Regions from separate parts of the Ottowia oryzae genome, predicted to be linked through region 2. Evidence: predicted binding sites of a transcription regulator. Region 2 holds the regulator's gene; the other holds the start of a gene.
What was found. The regulator LexA, encoded in region 2, represses DNA repair genes until DNA is damaged. The targets are predictions, from matches to a motif close to ACTGTATNNNNATACAGT.

Region 1 (7,304 bases), 1.9 Mb from region 2:
GGGTCGAGCGGCGATGGCTCGGGCGCTGGCGTGCAGACATCAGCGTCAAGGCCGTTGGCGCTGATGGCTGGGGCGTCGCCGCCATCGTGCTCGGGCTCGGGCTCGTGCGGCAATACGCCCAGCGTGTCCTCCCAATCGTCGTCCCGCGTCATCGCCGCGGGCTCGACCGGCACCAGGCGGTGCAGCGGCGTTTCGGTCAGCACGAAGCCGCCCACGTGCTGGCTGAGGTGGCGGGGCGCGCCCTTGATCTGGCGCGTCAGCTCCAGCCACAGCTGCATCAGCGCGGGTGGCGCGGGGGCGCCGATGCTGTGCGCCAGCTCGCTCAGCCGGTGCGCGGCCAAGCCGTGATGACGGCCCCCACGCTCCACGCCTTCGTCTGTTGCGCTGCCCCCCGAGGGGGCTGCGCCGCCTTCGGGCGGCCGGGCGGCGGCGCTCCGGCCCCCACGCTCCACGCCTTCGTCTGTTGCGCTGCCCCCCGAGGGGGCGCTCGCCGCTTTCGGGCGGTCGGGCGGCGGCTCGATTTCAAACCAGTGGTGGTCTTTGGCGAAGGCGTCCACCAGCCGCGCGTCCACGCCCAGCGCGGTGCCCACGTCGCGCAGCGCGCTGCGGGTGCGGTAGCAGATGACGGTGGCGGCCAGCGCGGCGCGGTGGCGGCCGTAGCGGCGGTAGATGTACTGGATGACTTCCTCGCGCCGCTCGTGCTCAAAGTCGACGTCGATGTCGGGCGGCTCATTGCGGCGCGCCTTGCTGATGAAGCGTTCGAGCAGCGGGTGGGATTTTTCAGGGTCGGCCGCGGTGATGCCCAGGCACCAGCAGACGACCGAGTTGGCCGCCGAGCCGCGCCCCTGGCACAGGATGCCCAGGCGCCGCGCGGCGCGCACGATGTCGTGCACGGTGAGGAAGAACATCTCGTAGCCGCATTCGGCGATCAGCGTGAGTTCTTTTTCGACGAACGCCACGATGGGCGGCGGAATGCCGTGGGGGTAGCGCTGCGCGGCGCCTTCGTAGGTCAGGCGGCGCAGCGTTTGCGTGGGCGTCAGCCCCGGCAGCACGCCGTCGCGCGGGTAGTTGTATTGGACCTCGTCCAGCCGAAAGCGGCAGCGCGCGGCCACGGCCAGCGTGGCGGCCAGCGCAGGGGGCGTGTACACCTCGGCCAGGCGCGGGCGCGGGCGCAGGTGGCGTTCGGCATTGGGCTGCAGGGCAAAGCCGCACTGCGCCACCGGCCGGCCGATGCGGATGGCGGTCATCACGTCCTGCAGGCGCTTGCGGGCGCGCAGGTGCATGTGCACGTCGCCCGCGGCCACCAGCGGCAGGCCGGTGGCCGCGGCCAGGTGCTGCAGGGCCAGCTGGTGCAGGGCGTCGTCAGGTTCGGCGTGCAGCTGCAGCAGCAGCCCGGTCATCATGCCAAAGAGGCCGCCGGCGCCCGACTGACCAGCGCTGGCAGCTACAAAATCAGAAGCATTCAGCATGGTAAGCAGGCTGGGCCGGTCGGGCGCCCACAGGCGTTCGCAGCCCGGCAAGGCGGCCAGCGCCACGGGCAGCGGCGGCAGGCGGTAAGCGCCCTTGGCGGCCGCGCCTCGGCAGCGGGTGATGAAGGTGCACAGCTGGCCCCAGCTGGCCAGATCGCGCGCCAGCACCACCAGCGTGCCCTGCTCGGCCAGCGGGGCGCCCGGCGCGGTGGCGGTGGTAGGGTCAAAACGGAATTCGCTGCCGTAGATGAGCTGCAGCGGCGCGGCGCCCATGCCGCTGGCCGCGCGGGCGCTGTGCAGCGCGGCCAGCGCTTGGGCACCGACGCTGCCGTCGCCGGGGGCGGCTGCGGATTTCTCCAGCTCGCCCAGCGTCTGCCAGGCGCGCACCACGCCGGCCACCGAGCATTCGTCGGTGATGGCCAGCGCGCTGTAGCCCAGCGCCCAGGCGCGGTGCACCAGCTCTTGCGGGCTGCTGGCGCCGCGCTGGAAGCTGAAGTGCGTGAGGCAGTGCAGCTCGGCGTACGGCGGCGGGGCGGCCTGCGAGCTGGGTGTGCCGGGTGCGCCTTGTTCGCCCGCTTGGCTGGGCGTGCCGGGCGCGCGCGTGCCGGGCGGATCTTCGGGCGCGGGCGCTTCGGTCGGCCGCTGCGGCGCGCGCGATGCAGGCAGCGGCGGCGCGGCGCGCATCGCCCGGCGGGCGGCTTCGGCGAGCAGCTGCTGCGCCTTGCGGCTGGGCTCAGGCATACAGGCCGTGCAGAAACCAGCGCGGCGCAGCGCCCGCCGCACCGGGTTGCGCATGGGTGGGCCGCTCGCGGTAGATCCACAACAACTCGGCCGTGGCGCTTTGGGCGATGAAGTAGTCCCGACAGATGGGGCCCCCACGCTCCCCTGCTTCGCATGGTGCGCTGCCCCCCGTGGGGGCTGAGCCGCCTTCGGGCGGCCGAGCGGCGGCTCGTGGGCCCCCACCCTCCACGGCTGCGCCTGTTGCACTGCCCCCCGAGGGGGTGGAGCCGCCTCCGGGCGGCCGGGCGGCGGCTCGTGGGCCCTCACGCTCCCCTACTTCGCATGGTCCGCTGCCCCGGTCCAGGGAAGGGCCCCTGGACGTGCCAGGAGCCGGCGCTGAGCCACCTCCGGGCGGCCGAGCGGCGGCTCGTGGGCCCCCACGCTCCACGGCTGCACCTGTTGCGCTGCCCCGGTCCAGGGAAGAGCTCCTGGACATGCCAGGGGCCGTGATGGTGCCGCCTTCGCGTGGCCGGGCGGTGGCTTCTGCACCGACACGCTCGCCCGCTGTGCGTGGCTTGGTGTCCTGATCCGAGGCGGGGCTGCTCGACTCGCCGCTCCGTGCGATCAAGCTTTCTTCGGCGCTCGGCGGTGGCTCTGCTTCGGTGTCAGCACCCAACCACCAGCTCGCTTCGACGCGCTGGGGGCCAGAGATCAGCCGCAGGGGCTGGCCGTGGTACAGCGGCTGCTGGTCGGGGGCGATGGCCAGTGGCTGGGGTGGGCGCAGCAGCCAAGTGGGGCTGAGGGCGTCGGGCAGTTGGCGTGCAGCGGGGGTGGCGGGGGTGGCGGATGTGGCGGATGTGGTGGGGTTCATGCGGATTCCTTGGGGTGCTGCCTGCGTGCCCGGGCCTGCGGGGTTGGCCCGGCCGGCGCGGCGGGTTGGCGCGGTCGGGCGGCGCAGGGTTTGTTCGGCGTTTTGCCAGTGCTGGCGGCCTTCGGGGCGGTGGTCGGCCTGGGCGACGGGCACGCGCACGTTGTGCGCACCCAGGCGGGCGCTGACGCGTTCGATGAAGACGTGCCAGGGATCGCCGCGCGGCTGGTCTTCAGGCAGGAAGCTGGGGGTTTCGGCCTGCCAGGGGGCTGTGTCGACGGCGCGCAGGCACAGGCTGCGTGCGGGCGCCAGCATGGCAGTGCGGGCCAGCCGCTCGGCCAGCAGGCGCTGCAGGTGGGCCATGGCCTGCACGGGCTCGGCGGTGCGCAGCAGCACCGATTGCTGCGGCGGCAATTCCTGCCCGTTCAGGCGGCGCTGGTCGAAACGCCAGGTCAGCTCCAGCGCGCGCACGCCCTGGTGGCGCGCGGCCAGCCAGTGCTGCAGGGTTTGCAGCAGGCGCCGCGCCGACCAGAGCAGGGCCGGGGCGGTGTCGGCGCGCTCGGGCAGCTCGAGGGTTTGCTCAAACGTGTCGGGCGGGGTGATCCAGGCGAGGCTGTCGGGCGCGTGCCCCAGGGCCACATCCAGCGCCCGCCCCAGGGCCGGGCCAAAGCGCCGCGCCAGCCCGGCGCGGGGCAGCGCGACCAGATCGCCCCAGCGGCGGCAGCCCAGTTGGCCCAACACGGCCAAGTGCGGGCGCGCGGCGCTGAGGGTGTGCAGGGGCAAATCGGCGGCGCGCGGGGGCGCGTGCGGTGTGGCGGCCGTCCCGCCTGCCGGGCGCCGCTCTGAATCGGCCGCCAGCACCTTGAGCCGCAGCCGCGCCAGCGCCACCAGGCTGGTCGGCCCCTGCGCGCCGTGCACGGCCCCATCGGCCGGCTGCGACGCCCACACCTGGCGCAGCAGCGCGCGCCGCCCGCCCCACAGGCGTTCGCAGGCCGACACCTCCAACAGCAAGCCTTCATCCACCCAGGCGACGTGCGGTGTGAAGCCCAGCGCCCACCAGGCCAGCGCGTCGGGCGACAGCGGCGGGGCAACGGGCATTGGCCCCTGCGCGCCGGGCGCCCCCGCTGCACTTTGGCGGGGTGGCATGGCCGTGGCGCCTGCCTGGGCCGGCGCGTCAGGCCGCAGCCACTGCAGGGCGAGCCAGTGCATGGTCTTTATCCGCAGCAGGCGGTGTGAAAGGAGGCAGCGCCAGCTGGGCCTGCGCGGGGCGAAGGCGGCGTGGCCGCAGCAAGTGCACGCTGGGCGCGGGCGCAGTAGTTCTTGCGGGCGCGTTGGCGCTGCCCGGCGGCGCCCAGGGTACGAGCGGGATAGTTGGCACGGAGGCCGGCTCCGGGGCCGTTGGCGAGGTGGGTGCCAGCGTTGTCGTCGCTGGCGGCGCCGGAACCTGCTCTGCCAGCACCGACGTGGTGAACGTCTGCCAAGGCGCGGGCGCAGGCGCCAGCAGCACCTGCGCCGCGCGCAGCACGCTCAGCAAGGCGGGGCTGGCGGCGGACAGCCAGATCGGCGTGGCCAGCGGCGGCCCCCGGCGCTTGATCAGGTCAATACGCAACTGCGGCAAGCGGGCATCGACCTGCCCTTCTGGCGGCGCGCCGGCCGCGCCAACCAGCCGCAGGCGCGGCCGGCTGAGGGGCGGTAGCTGCGAAGCCACCCGCAGCCGCACGCGCGCTGGCGAGGCCGCTTGCGCCGCCTGGGCCGGGCGCACCACGAACAGCAAGGCGCCGGTAGAGGCTGCCGCCTGGTGCAGGCGCCGCAGATCGCCCGCGTTGGCGCGCGGCAGCCAGGCCACGACGGCGCCCACGTCCTGGCAGCGCAAGGCCTGCTCGGCCGCCCACGCAGCTTGGGCGGGCGTGGCGGGGGTGATCCACAAGGCCTGCGCCCAGGGCACGCCCGCCGCCACCAGCGCGGGTACATAGGGCTCATGCGGGGCCTGAATCAGGGCGACGCGCCCGGTTTGCGCCTGCTGCGCCAGCGCGGGCAGCATCAGGGGCCACAGGCTGCTGGCCGAGGTGGCCTGCAGCAATTCGACCAAGGCGCCCAATGGCCAGCCGGCGCCGGGCAACTGCGCATCCAGCGCGGCGTGGCCGGTGGGGCTGACGGCAGCATCCAGCGGCGCCAGCGCGTCGGCCATCCAGACGCCGTGCAAGGCCGCCTGGTCGACGGAAAAAGCAGTGTTCGCACCCATAAATAACTGTATTTATGTACAGTATTTTGGTGCTGCACTTGCCCCCTTGGCAAGCGATTCTTGCGCCATCCCGCCAGCGCTGGCGGGGCTTGGAAAGCTTGCTACAGCCTGATGAGCAGCCTGCCCTATCTATGTATGGGGGCCCGATCAATGCCAAGCCGTGGCGGCTGCGCTCAATCTTTCAGCCGGATCTTCTTTTCTACCTTGGCACTGGCTTTTTCTTCGCGCTTGCGCCGGTTGAACACCTGGCGCATGTAGCGGATGTCGGCGGCGGCCAGTTGTTTTTCAGCGGCGACGAACTGCTCCTGCTCTTCTTCGCGGATGTGGTGCAGGTACTCGTCGCGCACCTTGGCGAAGCGGCGCAGCCAACCGCTGGAGGCCATGTCGCGCGCGGCCAGATCGGCCAGCAGCTTGTCCATCTCCTTGTGCTCGCCCACGGCGTGGCGCGCGTCTTCGGTGGTGGCCGGGTGGCGCATCACGCTGGACCACAGCGCCTGCTCTTCGGCGGCGGCGTGGCCCTTGATCTCCAGCACCAATTCTTTGAACAGCCGCTTTCGCTCGGGCGACTTGCCGTGGGTGGCGTCGATCATGGCCAGCAGTGCGCGGTGGCGGTCGTGGTCTTCGACCAGACGGCCAAAGATGTCCGGGTTGCCGCGGAATGGGGTGGCCGGCGTGCTGCCCAGCAGCGCGGGCACGTCGGGCGCCACGGCTTTGGCCTTGGCAACGGCCTGGGCCTTGGCCTGCTTGGCGCTGGCCTTGGGCTTGGCTGGGGCCGCATTCGGGCGCGTGGAATGGGTCTTGGCGCCAGCGCGTTCGTGCGCGGCAGAGGGGCGTCGGGTCTTCGGCACGGTGGGATTCCTTGGGTGTTGTACGCAGCCGCTGCGGCGGCCTGGCCGGGTGGCGCGGCTCAGGTTAAGCCAAGCCCCGCCAGCCCTGCTGTAGGACAAAAGCGCCGGCCCCTGCGGCGCGCGGCCCCGTGCTTACCGCGCGTCGTCGCGCCCGGCACCGCCACGGCGCAACGTCAGCAGGCCCACGAGCCGCGACACCACCAGCGCCAAATACATCACCCCCGCGAATTCGCCCAGCATCACCAGCCCGCGCGCCATGGGCCGCAGCGGCACGATGTCGCCCAGCCCCACGCCCGACAGGGTGGAAAAGCTGAGAAAGAGCAACTCTGTCCAGGTGCGCGGCTGCTCAGGATGAAACTGCGCGCCAAAACTGTGTGGCGCTATCGCCTGGCAGGCGGCAAACAGGTGCGCAAACGCCCAGGCCAGCACGGTGAAGGTGGCGGCGGCGGCGTACAGCTCGTCGCGGCTGGCGTGGTCGTCGTGCAGCATGTAGGCCATCAGCGACGCGGCGGCGTAGAAATAGAAGGCCGATTCGGCCAAGGCGATGGCAAAGGTCAGCAGGCGCGAGGGCTGCACCTCGTTCCACGCCGACAGCACCACGCCCAGCAGCTGCGCGCCCAGCAGCAAGGCGCTGGGCTGGCGGCGCAAAAGCGCGGGGTACTGGCGCAGGTCGATCATGCGGGCGATTGTGCTTCACCCCAGCCAAGCAACGGCCTGGGTGGCTGGGCGAAAATCCTGCCCATGACATCCCCCGCAGCGGCGCCGGCGCGCCCCATCCGCCATCAATACGAAGACTTCATGCGCCACGTGGCCGAGCACGGCGTGGCCAAGACCGACCGCACGGGCACGGGCACGAAAAGCGTGTTCGGCTACCAGATGCGGTTTGATCTGAACGAGGGCTTTCCGCTGGTCACCACCAAGAAGGTGCACGTCAAAAGCATCATTTACGAACTGCTGTGGTTCCTGACCGGCTCGTCCAACAACAACTGGCTGCGTGAGCGCGGCGTGACGATTTGGGACGAGTGGGCCAAGCCCGACGGCGACCTGGGCCCGGTGTACGGCGTGCAATGGCGCAGCTGGCCCACGCCGGACGGTGGCCACATCGACCAGATTGCCGAAGTGGTCAAGCAGCTCAAGACCAACCCGGACAGCCGCCG
Region 2 (7,304 bases):
GGGCGCCCAGGCGCTCGCCCGCCATCAGCAGCTCGGTCACCAGCTGGCGGGGCAGGGCGCGCGCCAGGCTCCAGCTGCCACCGCCGTCGGGCGACAGGGCCACGCTGCTGTAGGCCATGACGAACACCGCGTTGCGTGCGGCCACGATCAGGTCGCACGCCAGCGCCAGCGAAAACCCGGCGCCCGCGGCCGGGCCTTCCACGGCGGCGATGACGGGCTTGGGAAAGGCGCGGATGGCCTCGATCCAGTTGTGCAGGTTCTCGATGCTTTGCGCCTGCACTTCGGGCGGCTTTTGCCGGTTGGCCTGCAGCCGCTGCAGGTTGCCGCCGGCGCAAAAGGATTCGCCTTCGCCGCGGATGACGACGCAGCGCACCTCGGGGTTGGATTCGGCCACGTTCAGCGCCTCGACGCCCGCGGCGTACATCTCGGGGCCCAGGGCGTTGCGGTGTTCGGGATTGTGGATGGTCAGCACCATGGTGCGGCCATCCACCACGCTGCGCAGTTCGGCGGTCATGCGGCGCATTCCTTCAGGGTTGCAAACATCGGGGCAGGGCGGGCGTGGCGGCGCGGGCTGCTGCGGCGCGGCGCCGGATTCTGGGGGGCGTTGGGCAGCGGTGGGGGCCGCTTATTCGGGCGTGGAAGGGTCGCCGTCAGCGCCGGGCGCGGCCTCGGCCTGGCGGGCCAGTTCTTCGTCGCTGAGCGGGGGCAGCTCGTCCAGCTCGGCGATCTGCTGCAGCTCTTCGGGCGTGCGGCCGGTGCCGGGCAGCAGCGCGCGGTCGATCTCGGCCTGCAGCAGGGCGCCTTCGTCGGCGATCAGCGGCTGCGGCGTCGTGGCCGAGTCGGCCGTGGGCCCCGGCTTGGCCTTGGCCAAGTCATCCAGTGCTTTGGCGAAGTCACCGTCTTTGGGTGTGATGCTCATCGAAGTCTCCTTGGCGACATTTGCTATCACTTGAGTAGCTGCTGGCGCGCTGTCAGCAAGCGCTTGAGGCCGATTTGACCACAAGTCCAACGCCCGGGCGCTACGCCACAGTCGGTGGCTGCCGAAGACGCTGGCACTGTCTCAAACGCCCGCCAAGCGCACGCCCCATCAACGAACGCCATGCCCGGACCCGCGCCGGGCATCGGCGTTGTCCCCCTCGCGCAGCAGAGGGGAAGCCGCGTCAGCGGCTCAGGGGGTGTTGCTTACTCTTCCTCGTGCATCAGGCTCAGCCCGATGGCGCCGCGGCGGCGCAGCCAGGGGCTGGGGCGGTAGCGCGGGTCGCCGTAGACGGTTTGCAGGTTGAACAGCACTTCCAACACGTTGGTGGGGCCGAACTTGTCGCCCATGGCCAAGGGCCCCAGCGGGTAGCCCAGGCCCAGGGTGACGGCGGTTTCCAGGTCTTTGGGCGTGCACACGCGCTGCTGGCACATGTCCGCCGCGATGTTGATGATGGTGGCCACCACGCGCTGGGTGACAAAGCCGCCCGAATCGCGGATCACGCTGACGGGCTTGCCATCGCGCGCGAACAGCGCGTGCGCGGCGTCGCGCATGTCGGCGCGCGTGGCCGGGTTGGTGGCCAGCACGCGGCGCTTGGTGGCGCTGTCGTCGATCAGCATGTCGATGCCCACGGTGCGCGCCGGGTCCAGCCGCTCCACCACGGCGACGGTGGTCACGTCAAAGCCCAGCGGCGCTACCAGCGTCAGCGCCTGGGGCGAGGGCGATTGGCCCGTCTCGATCTTCGCGCCCAGGTCTTTGAGCAGCTGGTACAGCTCAGCCCGGCGCGCGGCGCGGGTCGACACCCACACCGGCGGCATTTCGGCCACCACGGGCACGGGAGGCTCGGGCGCGATCTGCGCGGCGCCGTCGACGTAGCTGTAAAAGCCGTCGCCCACCTTCTTGCCCAGCACGCCGCCCGCCAGGCGCTGCGCGGTGATCACGCTGGGGCGAAAGCGCGGCTCTTCGTAGTACTGGCGGTAGATGGATTCCATCACCGGGTGCGACACGTCCAGCGCGGTCAAATCCATCAGCTCGAACGGGCCCAGCTTGAAGCCCACCTGGTCTTTCAGGATGCGGTCGATCGTGGCGAAATCGGTCACGCCTTCGCTGACGATGCGCAGCGCCTCGGTGCCGTAGCCGCGCCCGGCGTGGTTAACGATGAAGCCAGGCGTGTCGCCCGCCTGCACCGGGGTGTGGCCCATCTGGCGCGCGTAGTCGGCCAGCTGGCGGCACACGTCGGGCGAGGTTTTCAGCCCGGCGATCACTTCCACCACCTTCATCAGCGGCACCGGGTTGAAGAAGTGGTAGCCGGCAAACTGCTGCGGGCGCTTCAGCCCCGCCGCAATGGCCGTCACCGACAGCGACGAGGTGTTGGTGGCCAGCACGGCGGTGGGCGCCACGATGTCTTCCAACTCGGCGAACAGGCTCTTCTTGACGTCCAGCCGCTCGACCACTGCTTCGACCACCAGGTCGCACCCGGCCAGGTCGGCCAGCGTGGCGGCGGCCTTCAGGCGCTCTTTCTGCGCGGTGGCCTGCTCGGGCGTCAGGCGGCCTTTTTCAACCAGCTTGTTCCACTGCGCGCCCAGCGCTTCGCGCGCTTTTTCGACGGCGGCGGCCTGGGTGTCAAAAAGAACGACGGTGCTGCCGGCCTGCGCCGCAATCTGGGCGATGCCGCGGCCCATGGCGCCGGTGCCGACGATGCCGACGGTGGTGAAGAGGGGGGCTGAAGTGCTCATGCGCTGAATTATGGGGCAGCATGGCGCGCCAGTTCATCAACGCTGGTTGCTATCAGATAAGTAGCTGCCAGCGCAGGCTGAGACTGCGCCAGCGGCCTAAAAGATGCTTAGCGCCTGACCTGCAGCGCGCCGGGGTTGACGATGTTCGTCGGCGTGCCGCGCAGGTAGCTGAGCACGTTGTCGAACGCCGCGCCGAAGTACAGCTCATAGCTGTCCAGCTCCACGTAGCCGATGTGCGGCGTGCAGATGCAGTTTTCCAGGCGCAGCAGCGCGTGGCCTTGCAGGATGGGCTCGCTCTCGAACACGTCCACCGCGGCCATGCCGGGGCGCCCGCGGTTCAGGGCGCTGACCAGCGCGTCAGGCTCGATCAGTTCGGCGCGCGAGGTGTTGACCAGCAGCGCCGTCGGCTTCATGCGGCCCAGGTCGGCGAGCCGGATCATGTGGTGCGTGGCGTCGCTCAGCCGCAGATGCAGCGACAGCACGTCCGACAGCGCGAAGAACTCCTCGCGCGTGGGCGCGGTGGCGTAGCCGTCATGGCGCGCGCGCGCCATGGATTCGGGCGACCCCCACACCATCACCTGCATGCCAAAGGCGCGGCCGTAGCCCGCCACCAGCTGCCCCACCCGGCCGTAGCCCCAAATGCCCAGCACGCGCCCGCGCAGCGCCGTGCCCAACCCGAAATTGGCGGGCATAGAGGCGGATTTCAGCCCCGACTGCTGCCACGCGCCGTGCTTGAGGTTGCCGATGTACTGCGGCAGGCGGCGCGCCGCCGCCATGATCAGCGCCCAGGTCAACTCCGCCGGCGCCACGGGCGAGCCCACGCCTTCGGCCACGGCGATGCCGCGCTCGGTGCACGCCGCCACGTCCACGTGGCTGCCCACGCGCCCGGTCTGCGAAATCATGCGCAGGCGCGGCAGCTTTTCAATCAGCTGGCGGGTGATATGGGTGCGCTCGCGAATCAGCACGATCACCTCGGCATCGCGCAGCCGCACCGACAACTGGCCCAGGCCCTTCACGGTGTTGGTATAGACCTTGGCGGAATGGGGCTCGAGCTTGGTCGCCACGGCCAGCTTGCGCACGGCGTCCTGATAGTCGTCGAGGATCACGATATTCATCCCGCCATTGTGCCGCCGCCGCGCAGCGGCCATGGGATCGGGCGCGCCAGGGCCGTGGCGCCTGCAGGGTGAGCGGCGAAATCGAAGTGGGGCTGCGCTGCTCGCGGTGCGCGGGAACGTGATCCGCTGTGGCTGGCTGGCTGGCTGGCTGGCTGGCTGCGCCGCTCTGCGCTGCGCTGGCCGCACCTGGCGCTTTGCGTCTTCGCGCGGCCTGTGCAGGGTTGGGCCGGTGCGCAGCGCAGTGGCGAGGCGCGTTGGTGCGGCGTCAAGGCGCCGCGCTCGATGCACCCGATGCTCTGCAATAACCCTTAGCCGCACGCTGGACGATGCGTACGCCACAGAGACCCCGACCGCTTTGGATGCTGATGCGCATCGGCCTACGGCTGAGTTCACCTCGCGCAATGTTGCGGGCTGCGGCGCCAAACACTCAGCAGACCGAACATGCGGCCTGAGGCGCATCCGTGTCAGGCGCTGGTTATGGGCCGATCAGGGTGTGAGCCGCTCCGCTGTTGGTTGACAGTCCTGCGCTGTCGCCCGCCGTGGGCCGATCAGGCGCGCAGCGCCATCGCGTCGGCCACCGCCTCGGCGCGGGCCAGGCGCTCCAGCTCGGCGCAGACATCCACCAGCCGTCCCGTCAGGCGCAGGCTGCCGGGACGGCTGGGGTTGGGCGCACTCACCGCCCTACCTACGGCCGCGACGCTGCGCACCGGGGCATCCGTCGCAAGTAGCGGGCGGGCAGGCGTCTCGGCAGGTGCAGGGGGCTTTGGGGCGCCGCCCACACGCTGTGCGGCTCGGCGTTGGGCTGCAGCCACCCACGAAGCAGGCGCTAGAGCAGTCGGGGCAGCGGACGAGCCTGCTGCTGTGGACGACGAACCGGTGTCGACCGGGGCCGCCACGCGCCACCGGGCGCGGCGGTAAGCCGGGATGGAGCCGCCAGCGGGCATATCCGCCAGATAAATGACGTTGGAGGCAACGATGCTGGCTGCGGCGCGGGGGGCGGCAGCGTTCAGCGCCGCGTCGGAAATCGCTTGGGTACCCATGTAAAACCTTTCAGGCAATGTAGGTTGGACATAGGCGAGATTGATGTTCGGGAAGGCGGTGAAGCCATCCCTTTCGCGCCGCCGTAGGGTGTGGGCAAGAAACCAGGCGCCCTGAGGGCACGGTGGTCTTGCCTGCACGCCCGCCACCTGCAGCGGCGCGAGTGGGGTCGCGCTACAGCAGCATGCTGTTGCGGATCAGGCCAACGGCCAGGCCTTCGATCTCGAACGGTTCGCCGGGCTGCACCACGATGGTGGGGTAGTCAGGGTTTTCGGCGTGCAGCTCGATCTGGTTCTTCTGGCGGTGAAAGCGCTTGACGGTGACGTCATCGCCCAGGCGCGCCACCACGATCTGGCCATTGCGGGCCTCGCGCGTGGACTGCACGGCCAGCAGGTCGCCATCCATGATGCCCGCGTCGCGCATGGACATGCCGCGCACGCGCAGCAGGTAGTCGGGCCGGTGCACGAACAGGCTGGGTTCTATGTGGTAGGTCTGGTCGACGTGCTCTTGCGCCAGGATGGGCGAGCCCGCCGCCACGCGGCCCACCAAGGGCAGCGCCAGTTGCGCCATGCCGGGCAGCGTCAGGCTGAAGGCATCCGAGCGGGCGGAGCCGGGGCGGCCCGAGCCCTTGAGCCGAATGCCGCGCGAGGTGCCGCTGACCAGCTCGATCACGCCCTTGCGCGCCAGCGCCTGCAAATGCTCTTCAGCCGCGTTGGCGGATTTGAAGCCGAGCTGCGCGGCGATTTCGGCCCGCGTAGGCGGAGCGCCCGTGCGCGCGATGGCGTGCTGCACCAGCTCCAGAATCTGTTGCTGGCGGGCGGTGAGCTTGGGACTGTCGGTCATGGAAGGCCTCCGTCGGACGCGGTTGGGGGTTGCGCCCCACTGTGTTGATATCCAGTGCCTGTATTTTTAACCAGTTCCTTGGCGATTGCAAGCGGGTGGCCAATCCACCGCATCCCGACCCACGCATCCGTCAGCGCGCAGGTGCGTCTGCCCCCGGTTTGGGTGACCACCCGCTGCACCGTGACGAAAAACAAAAAGGGCATCGGCTTGTGCAGCCCATGCCCTTTTGTGTTGGCGATGCAAGAGGCGCGCCGTCCGCCGGTACGCCTCGCGCCGGGCAGCCCAAGCGGCCCGGTGGCTGGCCTCAGTTGGCCAGCGCCTGCAGTGCGCGCGCGGTGATTTCCTCGACGCTGCCGGTGCCGCTGATCTTGCGGTACTTGGGCGCGGCGGACGGCTCTTTGCCGGCCCATTCGCTGTAGTAGCTGACCAGCGGGCGGGTCTGGTCGTTGTAGACCTGAAGGCGCTTGCGCACGGTTTCTTCCTTGTCGTCATCGCGCTGCACCAGCGGCTCGCCGGTCAGGTCGTCCTTGCCTTCGGCTTTGGGCGGGTTGAACTTGACGTGGTAGGTGCGGCCGCTGGCCGGGTGGCTGCGGCGGCCGCTCATGCGTTCGATGATGGCGTCGAAGGGTACGTCGATTTCCAGCACGTAGTCCAGCTTCACGCCGGCCTGCTTCATCGCTTCGGCCTGCGGAAGGGTGCGCGGAAAGCCGTCAAACAGAAAGCCGTTGGCGCAGTCGGGTTGGGCGATGCGCTCTTTGACCAGATTGATGATCAGCTCGTCGCTGACCAGGCCGCCCGATTCCATGACGCCCTTGGCTTGCAAGCCCAGCGGGGTGCCCGCTTTCACGGCGGCGCGCAGCATGTCGCCGGTGGAAATCTGGGGAATACCGTACTTTTGCGTGATGAAGGCCGCTTGCGTGCCTTTGCCGGCGCCGGGGGCGCCCAGAAGTATCAATTTCATCTCTCTCCTCGGGTATGTGGGGCCGGTGCGGGGGCAGTCGCTGTCAGCACGCGGGTCAAACCATCTGGCGCCGGACCAGCGTGCCCGCGCCTGCACGCCGCACTCGGCGGTTTCCAATCAAGAATATCACGCGCAAGCCCTCAATTGCCTGACGCGCCAGGGGTGCGTTGCGCCTTACGCCCACAGGCGGCGAACGCGCTCCAGATCCTCGGGCGTGTCCACGCCGGGGCCGGGCGCGGCGCTGGCGATGTGCACGGCAATGCGGTGCCCGTGCCACAGCGCGCGCAGCTGCTCCAGCGCCTCGCACTGCTCCAGCGGCGCGGGCGCCATGCGCGGAAACGCCCGCAGGAAGGCCGCGCGGTAGCTGTACAGGCCGATGTGGCGCAGCGGGGCGGGCGCGGTGGGCAGCTGCGTGATGCCGCCGGCAAAGCCGTCGCGCCACCAGGGCAGGGGCGCGCGGCTGAAGGTGAGCGCCAGGCCCTGCGCGTCGGTGATCACTTTCACCACGTTGGGGTTGGTGAATTCTTCTATGCTTTCGATAGCTTGCGCCGCAGTACCCATCTGCGCTGGCGAGCGTTTTGACAGCAAACCGGCCACCGCGTCGATCAGCGCCGGGTCGATCAGCGGCTCGTCGC

Region 1: a site for LexA is predicted at 5,305-5,322, ahead of imuA (translesion DNA synthesis-associated protein ImuA). Genes of this name have one in related genera too.

The regions. Positions count from the first base shown of each region.
Region 1 is NZ_CP027666.1:1,548,373-1,555,676, reverse strand. It holds gene C6570_RS18395 (helix-hairpin-helix domain-containing protein) at 1-2,210, opposite strand, end outside; gene C6570_RS07280 (hypothetical protein) at 2,203-4,266, opposite strand; gene imuA (translesion DNA synthesis-associated protein ImuA) at 4,232-5,299, opposite strand; gene C6570_RS07270 (hemerythrin domain-containing protein) at 5,473-6,147, opposite strand; gene C6570_RS07265 (ion channel) at 6,280-6,825, opposite strand; gene C6570_RS07260 (thymidylate synthase) at 6,889-7,304, shown strand, end outside.
Region 2 is NZ_CP027666.1:3,539,851-3,547,154, reverse strand. It holds gene C6570_RS16235 (oxepin-CoA hydrolase, alternative type) at 1-514, opposite strand, end outside; gene C6570_RS16230 (hypothetical protein) at 626-919, opposite strand; gene C6570_RS16225 (3-hydroxyacyl-CoA dehydrogenase) at 1,183-2,712, opposite strand; gene C6570_RS16220 (D-2-hydroxyacid dehydrogenase family protein) at 2,820-3,827, opposite strand; gene C6570_RS18030 (hypothetical protein) at 4,376-4,867, opposite strand; gene lexA (transcriptional repressor LexA) at 5,040-5,708, opposite strand; gene adk (adenylate kinase) at 6,013-6,669, opposite strand; gene kdsB (3-deoxy-manno-octulosonate cytidylyltransferase) at 6,844-7,304, opposite strand, start outside.